Regions from separate parts of the Cedecea selenatireducens genome, predicted to be linked through region 2. Evidence: riboswitches for the same ligand, from Rfam matches in the RefSeq annotation. Region 2 holds a riboswitch; the other holds the start of a gene.
What was found. Region 2 has a riboswitch for thiamine pyrophosphate ahead of thiB (thiamine ABC transporter substrate binding subunit). Riboswitches for the same ligand answer to the same signal wherever they lie in the genome.
Positions count from the first base shown of each region.

Region 1: another riboswitch for thiamine pyrophosphate. It lies ahead of tenA (thiaminase II); the one in region 2 lies ahead of thiB (thiamine ABC transporter substrate binding subunit).

Region 1 is NZ_JBHIKW010000001.1:399,477-407,189, forward strand. It holds gene ACE38U_RS01895 (DUF3320 domain-containing protein) at 1-1,451, opposite strand, end outside; gene ACE38U_RS01900 (gamma-glutamylcyclotransferase family protein) at 1,950-2,324, shown strand; gene ACE38U_RS01905 (hypothetical protein) at 2,275-2,577, opposite strand; gene ACE38U_RS01910 (LLM class flavin-dependent oxidoreductase) at 2,848-3,870, opposite strand; TPP riboswitch at 4,033-4,134, shown strand; gene tenA (thiaminase II) at 4,194-4,874, shown strand; gene ACE38U_RS01920 (ABC transporter ATP-binding protein) at 4,871-5,611, shown strand; gene ACE38U_RS01925 (ABC transporter permease) at 5,608-6,378, shown strand; gene ACE38U_RS01930 (ABC transporter substrate-binding protein) at 6,405-7,337, shown strand; gene zigA (zinc metallochaperone GTPase ZigA) at 7,382-7,713, opposite strand, start outside.
Region 2 is NZ_JBHIKW010000003.1:38,850-46,562, forward strand. It holds gene leuB (3-isopropylmalate dehydrogenase) at 1-442, shown strand, start outside; gene leuC (3-isopropylmalate dehydratase large subunit) at 445-1,845, shown strand; gene leuD (3-isopropylmalate dehydratase small subunit) at 1,857-2,462, shown strand; gene ACE38U_RS05595 (sugar efflux transporter) at 2,501-3,679, opposite strand; gene sgrT (glucose uptake inhibitor SgrT) at 3,793-3,972, opposite strand; gene sgrR (HTH-type transcriptional regulator SgrR) at 4,060-5,718, shown strand; TPP riboswitch at 5,768-5,869, shown strand; gene thiB (thiamine ABC transporter substrate binding subunit) at 5,901-6,884, shown strand; gene thiP (thiamine/thiamine pyrophosphate ABC transporter permease ThiP) at 6,860-7,713, shown strand, end outside.

The DNA.
Region 1 (7,713 bases), on a different contig from region 2:
TCAAATTTTTCGAGACTAAAATCAGGAGCTGCATGACCTGACTGACGTAACCGAACCAGATTGCCCATGACCTGATAAGGTGTGAATGTCGAGGGATGATATATTTTGTGCAGCCTTGCCGGATGCTCATTCAGTTTGTCCCTGGCATCTGTTAAATTTTCAACTAGTGCTTCAGGGAATTCCCCTCTAGGCGATCCTAACTCCCAGACCCTTTTTAACTCTTCCAGAAAAACTTTTTTGTTTGCCTTATTACTGTGTAGTTCTAAGCAAGCATCTCCCACTCCTGCATAGTCGAGACGACGTTTAACAACTTCAAGCGCGGCCATTTTTTCAGCAACAAACAAAACTGTTTTCCCGTCCGCGACAGCTGAAGCAATAACATTGGCTATTGTCTGGGACTTCCCTGTTCCAGGCGGCCCCTGGATAATCAAGTTTTTCCCCTGACGCACGTCGTGGATAGCAAGGGTTTGAGAAGTATCGCTATCCATAATATGGAGCATATCTTTCGGAAGGATGAAAGGATCTATAGGTGTATCATCATGGAGTCTCTCATCTGGTTCATCAAACCCATCAACCATTAGGGATTGTATAAGAGGTTGGGCCGTGATGTTATCGCCTTCAGGCCAGTTTTCCGGGTCTAAGTCACGATACATTAGAAACTTAGCGAAGGAAAAAAATCCCAGCGTGATATCGTTTTCCTGAACACCCCAATCTGATTTTACCTGTACTGCCTGGGCAATTTCATCGATGTATCTGGAAAGATCAAACGCATCATCTGTATTGAGCTTGGGCAGTATAATTTCATGAGTTCGCTGGAGATAAGCTTCCAGAGAAAGGTTTTCAATAATTTCATCTTGCCTTGCCCGCAGTTTAAATCTTTCACCAACGGTTCCGCGCTCAAGAGAAACAGGAATCAGGATTAAAGGTGCATACCTTACGTTCTCTTTATTGTTAGGATCGATCCATTTTAAGGAGCCCAATGTTAAATAGAGAATATTTACACCTTGTTCTTCCTCTAATGTTCTGGCGTCATGGTATAGATCCAGCAATTTTTTTTGCAGCCCCTGGAGAGTCAATCTTGTTTGAAGCTTAGTGTCCTGATGCTCGGCACGGATAGCATTTGGGGCAATATCATCATCAAAAATGAGTGATGCTTCATTTATGTTCACCGCATCAGGATCGTTTTCCATCTCTTCAACATCAATTAACTCTCCTTTTCTACCCGCTCGTCCTGGCAAAAAAGTGAATGCTTTGCCTTCTTGTACGAGAAGACGATAGATCTCAGTAGACCTCTCGTCAGTAATTTCCAAAAGTTTCGCTGTCTTAGATTTTGGTATATTTAGGAGTTTATTACGCGCAGATAAGTCAAGAAGCTCCATGCGCGCTCGTTCGAGTTTTTGCTGAAGGGAAAGACTATTATTCTTAAATAGTGAATCTTCGTTATCATTCATAGCAGATGTTCCACAGGTTTCTTGAAGACGTATTGAGCATCCAGCCTATGATAGGTCGGAGGCATTCAACATCAGAATGTCGGTATCTTAGCTATTTTTTTGGGGTTATTCTAATTGTAATTTATATAAAACCCCCAAATCGACCAATGTATCTTAAGCCGTGCTTTACATGTTGATTCCATACAGTACAGGTTGTTATATCCTATAACTCAGTCATCAACATCTTCACCTGATAAAAACAATCCAACAAAAAAACATATCTCTTACGAATTAAATAACGAAATCATCTAAACATGCGCGCATTATTATGATTTATCACTAACAGCGAAGGTATACCTCACACATAACCACATACTCAGTCAACTGTTGTCTAAGCTAATGTCAGCCAGAAATACTAAACACTTGAGAAAGGCTTTCCCGTTGCCAGCCGCCCAATTACGCCGTATGTTAAATCCCCTTCCCTACCCCTGATTTAGCTGCTCTGCACGAGGAAGAAAAATGGAATCATTGTTTGTTTACGGCACGCTTCGCCCCGGCCATGTTAATGCACATATCATGGAGAACATCGGCGGAGAGTGGCGGCCTGGCTACGTGAACGGGACTTTTTATGAAAAAGGTTGGGGAGCCGCCGCCGATTTTCCCGGCATCTTGCTGGACAAGAACGGCCCGGAGGTGCACGGCTATCTGTTTATATCTCCCAACCTGCACGAACACTGGCCGATGCTGGATGAGTTCGAGGCCGGTTACGATCGTGTAGAGATTGATGTCACCACGCTTGATGGCAGGACGGTGACCGCCTGGATTTATCAGCTACAGCCACGGGTTATTGGAATAACAAAGAAGAAAGCCCAACGGCCATCACGACGCCCATGACGACCTGCACGAGGACAACCAGAAATGCGAGCACGCCAAATACGGTGATTTTTCTGCGAAGAATGCATGTCACGCCGGATAATACCGCGCTAAACAGCACTATTTTAAGCAGATAGCTCAGCGGCACCAGAGCAGGGAGGTTGGCATGTATCCCGACGATACCTACGAGCCCAAGAAGAAATCCCCCGCAAAAACCCCATCCCCAAAACGTCATCGGCAAACTGAGTTGCCCCGTGACCAGTCTCTTCAACACAACGCTATCCCTTTATAATGTTTATATGTAAACGCCAGTTATCTGGCTTATTCAGTACGGTAATGTGCCGTATATAATAACCTCTTCTAATACGATTCAATGCCGCTAAATAAAAACCATAACCTACCAAAAATAGTAGGCCTGCCTTTTGTTTTTCCAAAATAGAAAAGCCCGCCGGGTCTCCCACGGCAGGCCTGGAAACATACAGACGTCAGCTTAAATCATGCAGGTCTTTATTCAGCGCGTCGCTCAGCACAATATCTTCGAAGTTCACCGCCAGCCCAGTTCCGGCGCGATGTGCTTCAGAATAGATTCGATTACGTGCACGTTATAGTCCACGCCCAGCTGGTTTGGCACGGTTAACAGCAGCGTATCGGCTTCGGCAATCGCTTCATCCTGCGCCAGTTGCTTAATGAGCAGTTCCGGTTCGGCGGCATAGCTGCGGCCAAAAATAGCCCGGGTTTGTGGGTCGATGTAGCCCACCTGGTCGCCTTCTTTGCCGCTGCCGCCAAAGTAGTTGCGGTCACGCTGATCCATTAACGCGAAGATGCTGCGGCTGACGGAAACGCGCGGCTCACGCGCATGGCCCGCCTCTTTCCAGGCGGCACGATAGGCGCGGATTTGCTTCGCCTGCTGGATATGGAACGGCTCGCCGGTTTCATCGGTTTTCAGCGTCGAGCTTTGCAGGTTCATCCCTGACTGCGCGGCCCACACAGCTGTCGCGTTGGAGCTTGCTCCCCACCAGATTCGCTCGCGCAGTCCGGCAGAAAACGGCTCAAGGCGCAACAACCCCGGAGGATTGGGGAACATCGGCTGCGGGTTCGGCTCGGCAAAGCCTTCGCCTTTCAGCGCTTCGAGGAACACCTCGGTATGGCGGCGAGCCATATCGGCCTCGGTTTCCCCTTCTCCAGGCACATAGCCAAAGTAGCGCCAGCCGTCGATCACCTGCTCAGGAGAGCCGCGGCTTATCCCGAGCTGCAGGCGTCCGCCGGAAATCAGGTCGGCAGCACCGGCATCCTCCACCATATAAAGCGGATTCTCATAACGCATATCGATAACGCCAGTGCCGATTTCAATACGTTTAGTTTTTGCCCCAATGGCTGCCAGCAGCGGAAATGGCGAGCTTAGCTGGCGAGCGAAGTGATGCACGCGGAAGTAAGCGCCGTCCGCGCCAAGCTCTTCTGCGGCAACGGCAAGGTCGATAGATTGCAGCAGCGTGTCTGCCGCAGAGCGCGTGCCGGACTGGGCGGAGGGCGACCAGTGGCCAAACGAGAGAAAGCCAATCTTTTTCATCGGATATCGTCCTTAGACTCGGGGTAATCGGCCTACAGTGACAAAAGTTTCGCCCCAAACGCCAGCAAAATATTGAGATACCGCACTAAACGAATCACCGGTTTGATCGGGGCCAGGCACAGCGCCTGACGATTGTAATCAAAAAGTAAATGTCGTATAACAGGCACCTCCGAGGGGTGTCCTGTATGGGCTGAGATGGCGTAAGCCGAACCCTTTGAACCTGATCTGGGTCATGCCAGCGAAGGGACGGTCGGCAATTTCGCCTGTGTTATTGCCTGTTCATACCTCTGCGCGCCCGGATCTCCACTTACACAGGAGGTCCCATGTACACCCCACTTTTCGAAAACGGTCTTTACGGACGGCTGCGTCAGCAGGCCGGTCGCCACTGGCAGGATTACGTCGATCATCCTTTTCTGCAGCAGCTTGCCGCCGGAACATTGCCCAAAGCAGCATTTCAGCGCTATCTGACCCAGGATTACCTTTTCCTGATCCACTTTGCCCGTGCCTATGCCCTTCTGGTGAGCAAGCTCCGCACGCTGCCCGAAATGCGCGCCGCGACCGCCTCTCTGAATGCAATAGTTTCTGAACTGCCGCTCCACGTGGCCTGGTGTGCAAGCTGGGGTTTAGACGAGGAGCAGATGGCCGCCCAGGCGGAAGCACCGGAAACCATGAATTACACCCGCTACGTGCTGGATATCGGCCATTCAGGTGACGCGCTCGATCTGCTGGCCGCCCTGCTGCCTTGCGTGGCTGGCTATGCCGAAATCGGACTTGGCTTGCTGCACAGCCCCGACACGGTAATGGAGGGCAACCCCTACGCCACCTGGATCCGTAACTATGGCGATGAGGGCTATCTGGCCGGGGTGCAGGCCGCTGTTCAGCTACTTGAAACCGTAGGGCGTCAGCGCGGGGCAGAGAGCCGCTTCGCCGAGCTTTCGCAAATATTCACCACCGCAACGCAGCTTGAATCCGCGTTCTGGCAAATGGGGCTGAATGCCTCATGACCGAAAGCCATACCTCGCCGGGCATTCAGGTTCGCGATCTCAGCCTGCGGTTTGGCAGCCAGACCATTTTTGAAGGGCTGAATTTTGATATTCCTGGCGGGAGCTTCGTTGCCCTGCTGGGCGCGAGCGGTGCCGGTAAAACCAGCCTGCTGAAGATTATCGCCGGGCTGGCGCAGGCCAGTGCCGGAAACGTGACCTGCAGCGACGGCCAGCCCGTTGCCGGGCGCATAGCCTGGATGGGGCAGAAAGATTTGCTTTATCCCTGGCTGAACATCGAGCAGAACGTGGCCCTGGGTTCGCGCCTGCGTGGCGAGACTGTTGATCGCCAGTGGACGGCGCATTTGCTTGAGCAGGTTGGGCTGGCGGGCTATGCCAAAGCTTTGCCCGTCGCGCTGTCGGGTGGTATGAGGCAGCGCGCAGCTATCGCCAGAACGCTCTACGAACGGCGGCCGATAGTGCTGATGGACGAGCCGTTTTCGGCGCTGGACGCCATTACCCGAACGGCGATTCAGGATCTGGCGGCGGAGCTGCTGGTAAAAAACACCGTGCTGCTGATCACCCACGATCCTATGGAAGCCTGTCGGCTCAGCCACCGCCTGCTGGTGCTGTCCCGCTGGCCTGCGGGCATCGATGATACGCATGTTATTGCCGGGCAACCGCCTCGCGCGCCGGACGATGTTGACCTGCTGAAAAGCCAGGCCAGCCTGCTGCAACAGCTGATGAGGGCCGCAGAATGAGGTCACCCTCAGAAAGTCATGCTACTCGCCTGTGCCGGGGGCTGACCGTCTTCGCCGGGTTGCTGCTGCTCTGGTATCTGCTCACCCTCGGCAATATTCCCGCCTTTCTTTTGCCTTCACCTTCGGCGGTGGCGCTGGCGTTATGGCATGGCCGCGACTATCTCGTCTGGCACACGCTGGTCACCGCCTCAGAGATTATCAGCGGCCTTGTCCTCGGCGTGCTGTTCGGCGCAGGCCTGGCGTTGGGCATGATGTTTTCCCCCCGCCTGCAGCGCTGGCTAATGCCGCTGGTGCTCACCAGTCAGGCAATCCCGGTCTTCGCCCTGGCTCCGCTGCTGGTGCTGTGGTTTGGCTTTGGCATGAGCGCCAAAGTGGCGATGGCCGTACTGGTTATCTTCTTCCCGGTGGTGTCGTCGTTCTTTGACGGGCTGCGTCGGGTGAACAACGACTATCTGGACCTGGCCCGCACCATGGGCGCTTCGCGCTGGGCACAGCTGAGGCACGTGCGGCTGATGGCGGCGCTGCCTGCTTTTGGATCAGGCCTGCGCATGGCGGCCGCAGTGGCCCCCATCGGGGCAATTATTGGCGAATGGGTCGGCTCTGCCGAAGGGCTGGGCTACGTCATGCTCAACGCCAACGCCCGTATGCAAACCGACGTCTGTTTTGCCGCGCTGTTTATTTTAGTCCTGATGACCGTTCTGCTTTGGCTGGCGGTAGATGTCCTGCTGCGGCGGTTGATCGCCTGGTCGCCTGAAAACACTGAATAACCGTCTTAATTAAGGAACCAATTAAAATGAAAAAAACGATTTGTGGCCTGCTGCTCACCGCTGCCTTTGCCGCCCAGGCCTCCGCCGCCGAAAAGCTGACGCTGGTGCTCGACTGGTACATCAATCCCGATCACGCGCCGATCATGGTCGCCGAACAGATAGGCGCTTTTAAAGCTGAGGGACTGGATGTGAAGATTATCCCACCGTCCGACCCTGCCCTGCCGCCACGCCTGGTCGCCGCCGGGCAGGCCGACCTGGCCATCACCTACCAGCCGCAGCTGCATTTCTTTGCCGACCAGGGCCTGCCGCTGGTGCGCGTGGGCACGCTGATAAACTCGCCGCTGAATACGGTGATGACGCTGGATCAAAACATCAAATCGCCGGCGGATCTCAAGGGCAAAAAAATAGGGTATTCCGTGAGCGGTATTGAGCAGGCGACGCTTGCCACCATGGTTGAGCATGAGCACATCAGGCCGGAAGAAATGAAGCTGATAAACGTTAACTTCCAGCTGACCAGCGCTCTATTGGCGGGCCAGGTGGATGCGGTGATCGGCGGCTATCGCAATATCGAAGCGCTGGAGCTTAAACTTCAGGGTAAAACGCCGACGGTGTTTAACGTCGAGGACTACGGCGTCCCGGCCTACGATGAGCTGATTTTCGTGGCGAACCGCAACGCGGCCAACGAGCCAAAGATCAAAAAATTCCTCGCCGCGCTGAAAAAAGGCAACGAGTACCTGCAGGCGCATCCGCAGGAAACCTGGCAGGCATTTGCTAAAGCCCACGCGGAGCTGAATACCGAGCTGAACAAACAGGCCTGGCAGGCAAGCCTGCCGCTGTTTGCCGCTGACCCGGCAAAACTCGATCGTGCACGCTACCAGGCTTACGAACAGTTCCTGTTTGATAACAAGCTGATCAAGAAAATCACCCCGGTAGACGACTACGCCGTAGAACTGCACTAAGCCAGATAGCCCGGCCGCCTGCAAACGGGCGGCCGGGCATTCGGTCAGTCAAACCAGGCATCTATCGGATCGTAATAGCGTGCCCAGGCTTTGGGGCCTTCCGCCATCTCGGCATCGGTGAGCAGCGCATATTCCAGCTTCTCACGCAAAACAGCCTCATCCATATCAATACCGATAAAGACAATTTCCTGCCGCGCATCGCCGATGCCGTCTTCCCAGTTGTTTAAAATGTGCTGGAGACTTTCTGGGTCCTGCGGCCACCGTTCACGGGGAATACCAGCCCACCACATTCCCGCCAGCCCCTGACGCATCACGCCGCCCGCGTGGGACCAGGATCCGGCATGATGAGGGCGACTCGCCAGCCAGAAAAAGCCTT
Region 2 (7,713 bases):
TGATGTGTCGCTGTCCCACATGTATATCGACAACGCCACCATGCAGTTAATTAAAGATCCGTCCCAGTTCGACGTGCTGCTGTGCTCCAACCTGTTCGGCGACATTCTGTCCGACGAATGCGCCATGATCACCGGTTCTATGGGCATGTTGCCTTCCGCCAGCCTCAACGAACAGGGCTTTGGCCTGTACGAACCCGCGGGCGGCTCCGCACCTGATATCGCGGGCAAAAACATTGCAAATCCTATCGCGCAGATCCTGTCCCTGGCGCTGCTGCTGCGCTACAGCCTGAATGCCGAAGAAGCCGCCCAGGCTATCGAAAGCGCCATCAATCGCGCGTTAGAAGAAGGCCATCGCACCGGTGATTTAGCCCGCGAAGGCAACGCAATCAGCACCGACGAAATGGGCGACATCATTGCCCGCTACGTAGCTCAGGGGAAGTAATCATGGCCAAAACCTTATATCAGAAGTTGTACGACGCCCACGTCGTGTATGAAGCCCCGGAAGAGACGCCGCTGCTGTACATCGACCGCCATCTGGTGCATGAAGTGACTTCCCCACAGGCCTTTGACGGGCTGCGTGCCCACGGCCGCCCGGTTCGCCAGCCGGGGAAAACCTTCGCCACCATGGATCACAACGTGTCGACCCAAACTAAGGATATCAACGCCTCCGGCGAGATGGCACGTATCCAGATGCAGGAGCTGATGAAGAACTGCGCAGAGTTTGGCGTTGAGCTGTACGATTTGAATCACCCTTTTCAGGGCATCGTTCACGTCATGGGGCCTGAACAAGGGATTACGCTGCCAGGCATGACCATCGTGTGTGGCGACTCCCACACCGCGACTCACGGCGCATTCGGCGCGCTGGCTTTCGGCATCGGTACCTCCGAAGTCGAACACGTGCTGGCGACGCAGACCCTGAAACAGGGTCGTGCGAAAACCATGAAAATTGAAGTGAAAGGCAAAGCGGCTCCGGGGATCACCGCCAAAGATATCGTGCTGGCAATCATCGGCAAAACCGGCAGCGCCGGCGGCACCGGCCACGTGGTTGAATTTTGCGGCGACGCTATCCGTGCCCTGAGCATGGAAGGCCGCATGACGCTGTGCAACATGGCTATCGAAATGGGAGCCAAAGCCGGGATTGTCGCACCGGATGAAACCACCTTCGAATATGTTAAAGGCCGCCTGCATGCACCAAAAGGTACTGACTGGGATGAAGCCGTCGAATACTGGAAAACCTTCAGCACCGACGAAGGCGCGAAGTTCGACACCATCGTAACGTTGGACGCCGCCGACATTGCCCCGCAGGTCACCTGGGGAACCAACCCCGGCCAGGTTATTTCTGTTACCGACAACATCCCTAACCCAGAATCCTTTAGCGATCCGGTTGAACGCGCATCGGCCGAAAAAGCGCTGGCTTATATGGGCCTGAAGCCGGGTATTCCGCTGACCGAAGTGGCCATCGACAAAGTCTTTATCGGCTCCTGTACCAACTCACGCATCGAAGACCTGCGTGCTGCCGCAGAAATCGCCAAAGGCCGTAAAGTCGCGCCAGGCGTGCTGGCGATGGTTGTACCGGGCTCCGGTCCGGTAAAAGCTCAGGCCGAGTCAGAAGGGCTGGATAAGATCTTTATTGAAGCCGGTTTTGAATGGCGCCTGCCGGGTTGCTCAATGTGCCTGGCAATGAACAACGACCGCCTGAATCCGGGCGAACGCTGTGCCTCCACCAGCAACCGTAACTTCGAAGGCCGTCAGGGCCGCGGGGGGCGCACCCATCTGGTCAGCCCTGCAATGGCCGCCGCTGCCGCTGTGGCCGGTCATTTTGCCGATATTCGTACACTGAAATAAGAGGAACCACCATGGCAGAGAAATTTATCCAACATACAGGCCTGGTCGTTCCGCTGGACGCGGCGAACGTCGATACCGATGCCATTATCCCGAAGCAGTTTTTGCAGAAGGTCACCCGCACCGGTTTTGGCGCTCACCTGTTTAACGACTGGCGTTTTCTGGACGATGCCGGGCAGCAGCCTAACCCGGAGTTCGTTCTGAACTACCCGGAATTTAAAGGCGCTTCTATCCTGCTGGCGCGTGAAAACTTCGGCTGCGGCTCTTCCCGTGAGCACGCCCCGTGGGCACTGACCGATTACGGCTTCAAAGTGGTGATTGCGCCAAGCTTCGCCGATATCTTCTACGGCAACTCGTTTAACAACCAGCTGCTGCCGGTCATTCTGAGCGACGAACAGGTGGACGAGCTGTTTAAGCTGGTCGAAGCCCAGCCGGGCATTAAGTTTGTCGTCGACCTGGAGGCCCAAACGGTTCAGGCGGGTGAGAAAAGCTATTCGTTCGAACTCGACAGTTTCCGCCGCCACTGCATGCTGAACGGCCTGGACAGCATCGGCCTGACGCTACAGCACGAAGCCGCCATTTCCGGCTACGAGAAAAAGCTGCCTGCATTTATGCAGTAAGCTGTTTTCCCCTCTTCCACATGGGAGAGGGGAAGCCCTCAAATGTTCTTCACCCGGCTGGTGAGAAACAGGGCAACAACCGCAAGTCCTGCCATCAGCCAGTACACAGAGTAGTGACCAAAACCTTCCGCCAGCGTCCCCTGCAGTACGCCGGCTAAAATCACGCCCGTTGAAATGCTGTTGGTGAACAGCGTTGTCGCAGAGCCCGGCCTTCCCGGCATCAAATCCTGGAACCACAGCATCCCAATCCCGGCAATAATCCCGATAAACACCGCGTTAAACAGCTGCAACACCACCAGCGCCGTTTTAGAGTGAAACAGGATCAGCCCAAGGTAAAACAGCACGCCCGCAGCCACCGCCGCCACCATCATGTTACGTTTCCCAAAGCGCTTCACGTAGTAGCCGGCGAGGATCATGGCGGGGATCTCCAGCCCGGCGGCCGTGCCCATCAATAAGCCCGCCAGCTCATCCGGCAGCCCGAGATCCTGGCTTATCCACAGCGGCATATCGATGATGTACATGGTGTTGCAGGTCCACATCAGCATCGAAGCGACAAACAGCATCCGCACGTTGCTGTCCTTCCAGCCGCTGACCTCCGTTATCGCCACTTCGGCGGAGGGCTCGGCTCGGGCAACCGAAGGCAGAGCAAACACAATCAGCAGCAGCGAGATAACAAATATCCCGGCAGCAATAAGAAACATGGTGGTGAAGCCATACTTTAGCGCCAGCATAAAGGAAAGCGGCGGCCCGATAACCCAGGCAAGGGAAAGCTGCGCACGCATGATCGAGCTGAACATCACCACTTCACGAGCGGAACGATCGGCATATTCACGCGCCAGGGCAAAAATCTGCGGCATAGCGGTATTGGCGATGGAGGCAAACATCACGCCGAGCGTAATCAGCGTCAGATAATGCCGGTTGAAGGCAAAAAGAACGCTGTTTGCCACCGCCATCGCGCAGCAAACCATAATCAGTTTGCGACGATCTCCCCGGCTATCCGATCTTTTTGCCAGCAGCAGGCTTACGGCGATCCCGGCAATCGCATTAACGGTATAGAACAGACCAACCCAGAAGGGCCGAACTTCAACTTCGCGGGTTAAAAAGAGGCTGAGCGTCGGGGCCTGCAGCGCACCGGCCACGCCAATCATAAAAGACACGGCCATAAAGGCAGCATAAACGGGGTTAAAACGACGTGCGCGGGTCAAAAACCAGAGCATGAGCTGTCCTTAAAAGGAGGGTGTAGTCAGAGGTATTCGCTAAATGCGTAAAGATTAAACGAAAAAAGCCAGCAGTAAACAGCTGCTGGCGTGGTAAAAGCACCAATACTCAGTCACACATGAGTCGGCGTGTTGGCGTTCTCGGGCATCGGGGTTGTAACCTCCCACTGCATCAAGTCTTCGAGCATCCTTAGTCTTTGCTCCACCGTCAGGCGAGCCAGCCATCCAGAACAAACAAACTGCGTTGCGGCAAAGTACTGTTGGAAAAACCTCGCAGGTGATGACCGCTTCATAAACACCTCCTCGCTTCATCGCTGATGATTATTGACGTAATATAGGGAAAGTTAAATTGATGAGTTTCCGCCGGGAGTTCCTCTTTTATGTCCTCATCTCGTCTGCAACAACAGTTCATCCGCCTGTGGCAATGCTGCGAAGGCAAGCCTCAGGAAACCACGCTGAATGATTTAGCGGAATTGCTCAACTGCTCCCGCCGTCATATGCGGACCTTACTCAACGCCATGCAGGAAAAAGGCTGGCTAAGCTGGCAGGCAGAAGCAGGGAGGGGCAAGCGGTCACAGCTCACCTTCCTTTATACAGGGCTGGCGCTCCAGCAGCAGCGGGCGGAAGACCTTCTGGAACAGGATCGAATCGATCAGCTGGTGCAGATCGTCGGCGACAAGGCCGCGGTGCGGCAGATGCTTATCTCTCATTTAGGGCGCAGCTTCCGCCAGGGCCGGCATATTCTTCGCGTCCTTTACTATCGCCCGCTGCTGAATCTGCTGCCCGGTTCGGCGCTCAGGCGCTCCGAAACCCACATTGCCCGCCAGATTTTCAGCGGCCTGACGCGAATAAATGAGGAAAATGGGGAACTCGAAGCGGATATTGCCCATCACTGGCAGCAAATTTCCCCTTTACGCTGGCGTTTCTTCCTCCGCCCCGGCATTCATTTCCATCACGGCCGTGAGCTGGACATGCTGGATATCATCTCTTCCCTGCAGCGCATCAACACCCTGCCGCTGTTTGCCCACATCACGCAGATAACCTCGCCGACGACCTGGACGCTGGATATTCACCTCAGCCAGCCGGATGACTGGCTGCCGTGGCTGCTGGGCAGCGTGAACGCCATGATCCTACCGCGCGAATGGACAACGATGTCCGATTTCGCCAGCCAGCCGGTCGGTACAGGGCCTTATTCCGTCGCTCGGAATAACCGTAACCAGCTGAAGATTCACGCTTTTGATGATTATTTTGGCTTCAGGGCGCTGATAGACGAGGTTAACTTCTGGGTCTTGCCCGAAGTGGGTGAAGAGTCGAGCTGTGGCGTGCAGCTTCAGGGCATGCCGGACAGCGAGAAAGCCGTAGAAAGCCGCCCGGAAGAGGGGTGCTACTATTTGCTGTTTGATAGCCGCTCCAGACTTGGCCTGCATGAAAGCGTCCGCCAGTGGATTGGCCATATTCTCTCGCCGGTTAACCTTATTTACCGCGCTGCCGAGCAGTACCAGCAATACTGGTTCCCTGCCTATGGCCTACTGCCGCGCTGGCACCACTCGCGCCCGGGACCTCTTACCGCCAAACCTGCCGGGCTTGAAAGCATCACCCTCACCTACTATCGCGATCACGTAGAGCATCGGGTGATCAGTAACATCATGACCGAACTGCTGGCCGAGCAGGGCGTGAAACTGATTATTCAGGAGATCGATTATGCTGAGTGGCATCAGGGCGACGCCGAAAGCGATATCTGGCTGAACAGCGTGAACTTCACCATGCCGCTGGAATATTCCCTGTTTGCCCAGCTTTATGAAGTCCCTCTGATTCAAAAGTGCATCCCGATCGACTGGCAGGGCGATGCCCGCCGCTGGCACAGTAAAACGCTGGCGCTGCCGGAATGGAGCAGGCAAATGCTCGAGCGCAATGACGTTATCCCGTTGATTCACCACTGGTTACGCATTGAAGGGCAGCGCAGCATGCGCGGCGTGCGCATGAACACGCTGGGCTGGTTTGATTTTAAATCAGCCTGGTTTGCTCCGCCTGGTCCATAACGTTTTCGTAACACAGCTTTCGCAATCCGGGGGAAGTCAGTAGAATCCCTCCTGCTCAACGGGGTGCCAGGACAGTTTGTCCGAGCTGAGATAATACCCGTCGAACCTGATCCGGATAACGCCGGCGAAGGGATTTGAGACACTCCGCTCAATTCCTTTGCCCCCTTTTATTGAGGTGCAAAGTGTTCAAAAAATTTCTGCCGCTGCTGGCGCTGGTTGCCGCGCCCGTTTTCGCCAGGCCCGTATTAACCGTCTACACCTACGACTCGTTTGCCGCCGACTGGGGCCCTGGCCCGGCGGTGAAAAAAGCGTTTGAAGCCGACTGTCACTGCGAACTGAAATTCGTGGCGCTGGAAGATGGCGTTTCGCTGTTGAACCGCGTGCGCATGGAAGGCAAGAACAGCAAAGCAGACGTCGTGCTGGGATTGGATAACAACCTGCTGGACGCGGCCTCGCAAACCAAACTGTTTGCCCCTTCTAACGTCGAAACCAGCGCCCTACAGGTGCCCGGCGGCTGGAAGAACAGCACCTTCGTTCCTTACGACTACGGCTACTTCGCTTTCGTTTACGACAAGAACAAGCTAAAAAATCCGCCGAAGAGCCTGAAAGAGCTGGTTGAAGGCGACCAGAAATGGAAGGTGATATACGAAGATCCGCGCACCAGTACGCCGGGGCTTGGCCTGCTGCTGTGGATGCAAAAAGTCTATGGCGATAAAACTCCGGAAGCCTGGCAAAAGCTGGCGAAGAAAACCGTCACCGTAACCAAAGGCTGGAGTGAAGCTTACGGCCTGTTCCTGAAAGGCGAAGCCGATCTGGTGCTGAGCTACACCACGTCGCCGGCCTACCACATCATCGAAGAGAAGAAGGACAACTACGCCGCGGCCGACTTCAGCGAAGGGCATTATCTGCAGGTTGAAGTCGCAGGCCGACTGGCGAACAGCAAGCAGCCAGAACTTGCCGAGAAGTTTATTAAGTTCATCACCACGCCTGGTTTCCAGAACACCATTGCAACCGGCAACTGGATGTACCCGGTCACTAGCGTGGCGCTGCCTGCTGGCTTCGACGGGCTGGTAAAACCAAAAACCACGCTGGAATTTACGCCTCAGCAGGTCGCCACCCAGCGCGCAGAATGGATTAATGAATGGCAACGCGCCGTCAGCCGCTAATACCCGGCTGGCTGTATCCAGGGCTATTTGCCGCGATGCTTATCGTGGCGGTAGCCCTGGCGGCTTTTCTGGCGCTGTGGCTTAACGCCCCGCAGACGGATGTCTTTGCTCTTTTGCAGGACAGCTACCTTTGGCACGTCCTGCGCTTCTCGTTCTGGCAGGCGTTTCTTTCTGCGGCACTCTCCGTTTTCCCGGCGATATTTTTAGCCCGGGCGCTGTACCGACGCCGTTTTCCTGGCCGAATGGCGCTGCTGCGGCTTTGTGCCATGACGCTGGTTCTGCCGGTGCTGGTTGCGGTATTCGGCATTCTCTCCGTTTACGGGCGTGAAGGCTGGCTGGCAACGCTAAGCGGCTGGCTTGGTCTGGAATGGCGTTTCTCCCCTTATGGGCTGCAGGGAATTTTGCTGGCGCACGTTTTCTTTAATATGCCGATGGCGACCCGCCTGCTGCTTCAGGCGCTGGATAACATCCCCACCGAGCAGCGCCAGCTTGCCGCTCAGCTGAATATGCAGGGCTGGCACTTTTTCCGTTTTGTCGAATGGCCCTGGCTGCGCAGGCAAATACTTCCGGTAGGGGCGCTGATTTTCATGCTTTGCTTCGCAAGCTTCGCCACCGTGCTTTCGTTGGGCGGCGGCCCGCAGGCGACCACCATCGAACTCGCTATTTTTCAGGCGCTAAGCTACGACTACGATCCGGCCAAAGCGGCGCTGTTGGCCCTGCTGCAAATGGCATGTTGCCTTGGCCTGGTGCTGCTCAGCCAGAAGCTAAGCAAGGCAATTCCTGTCGGCGTAAGCCAGCTTCAGGGCTGGCGCGATCCGCAGGATTCTCT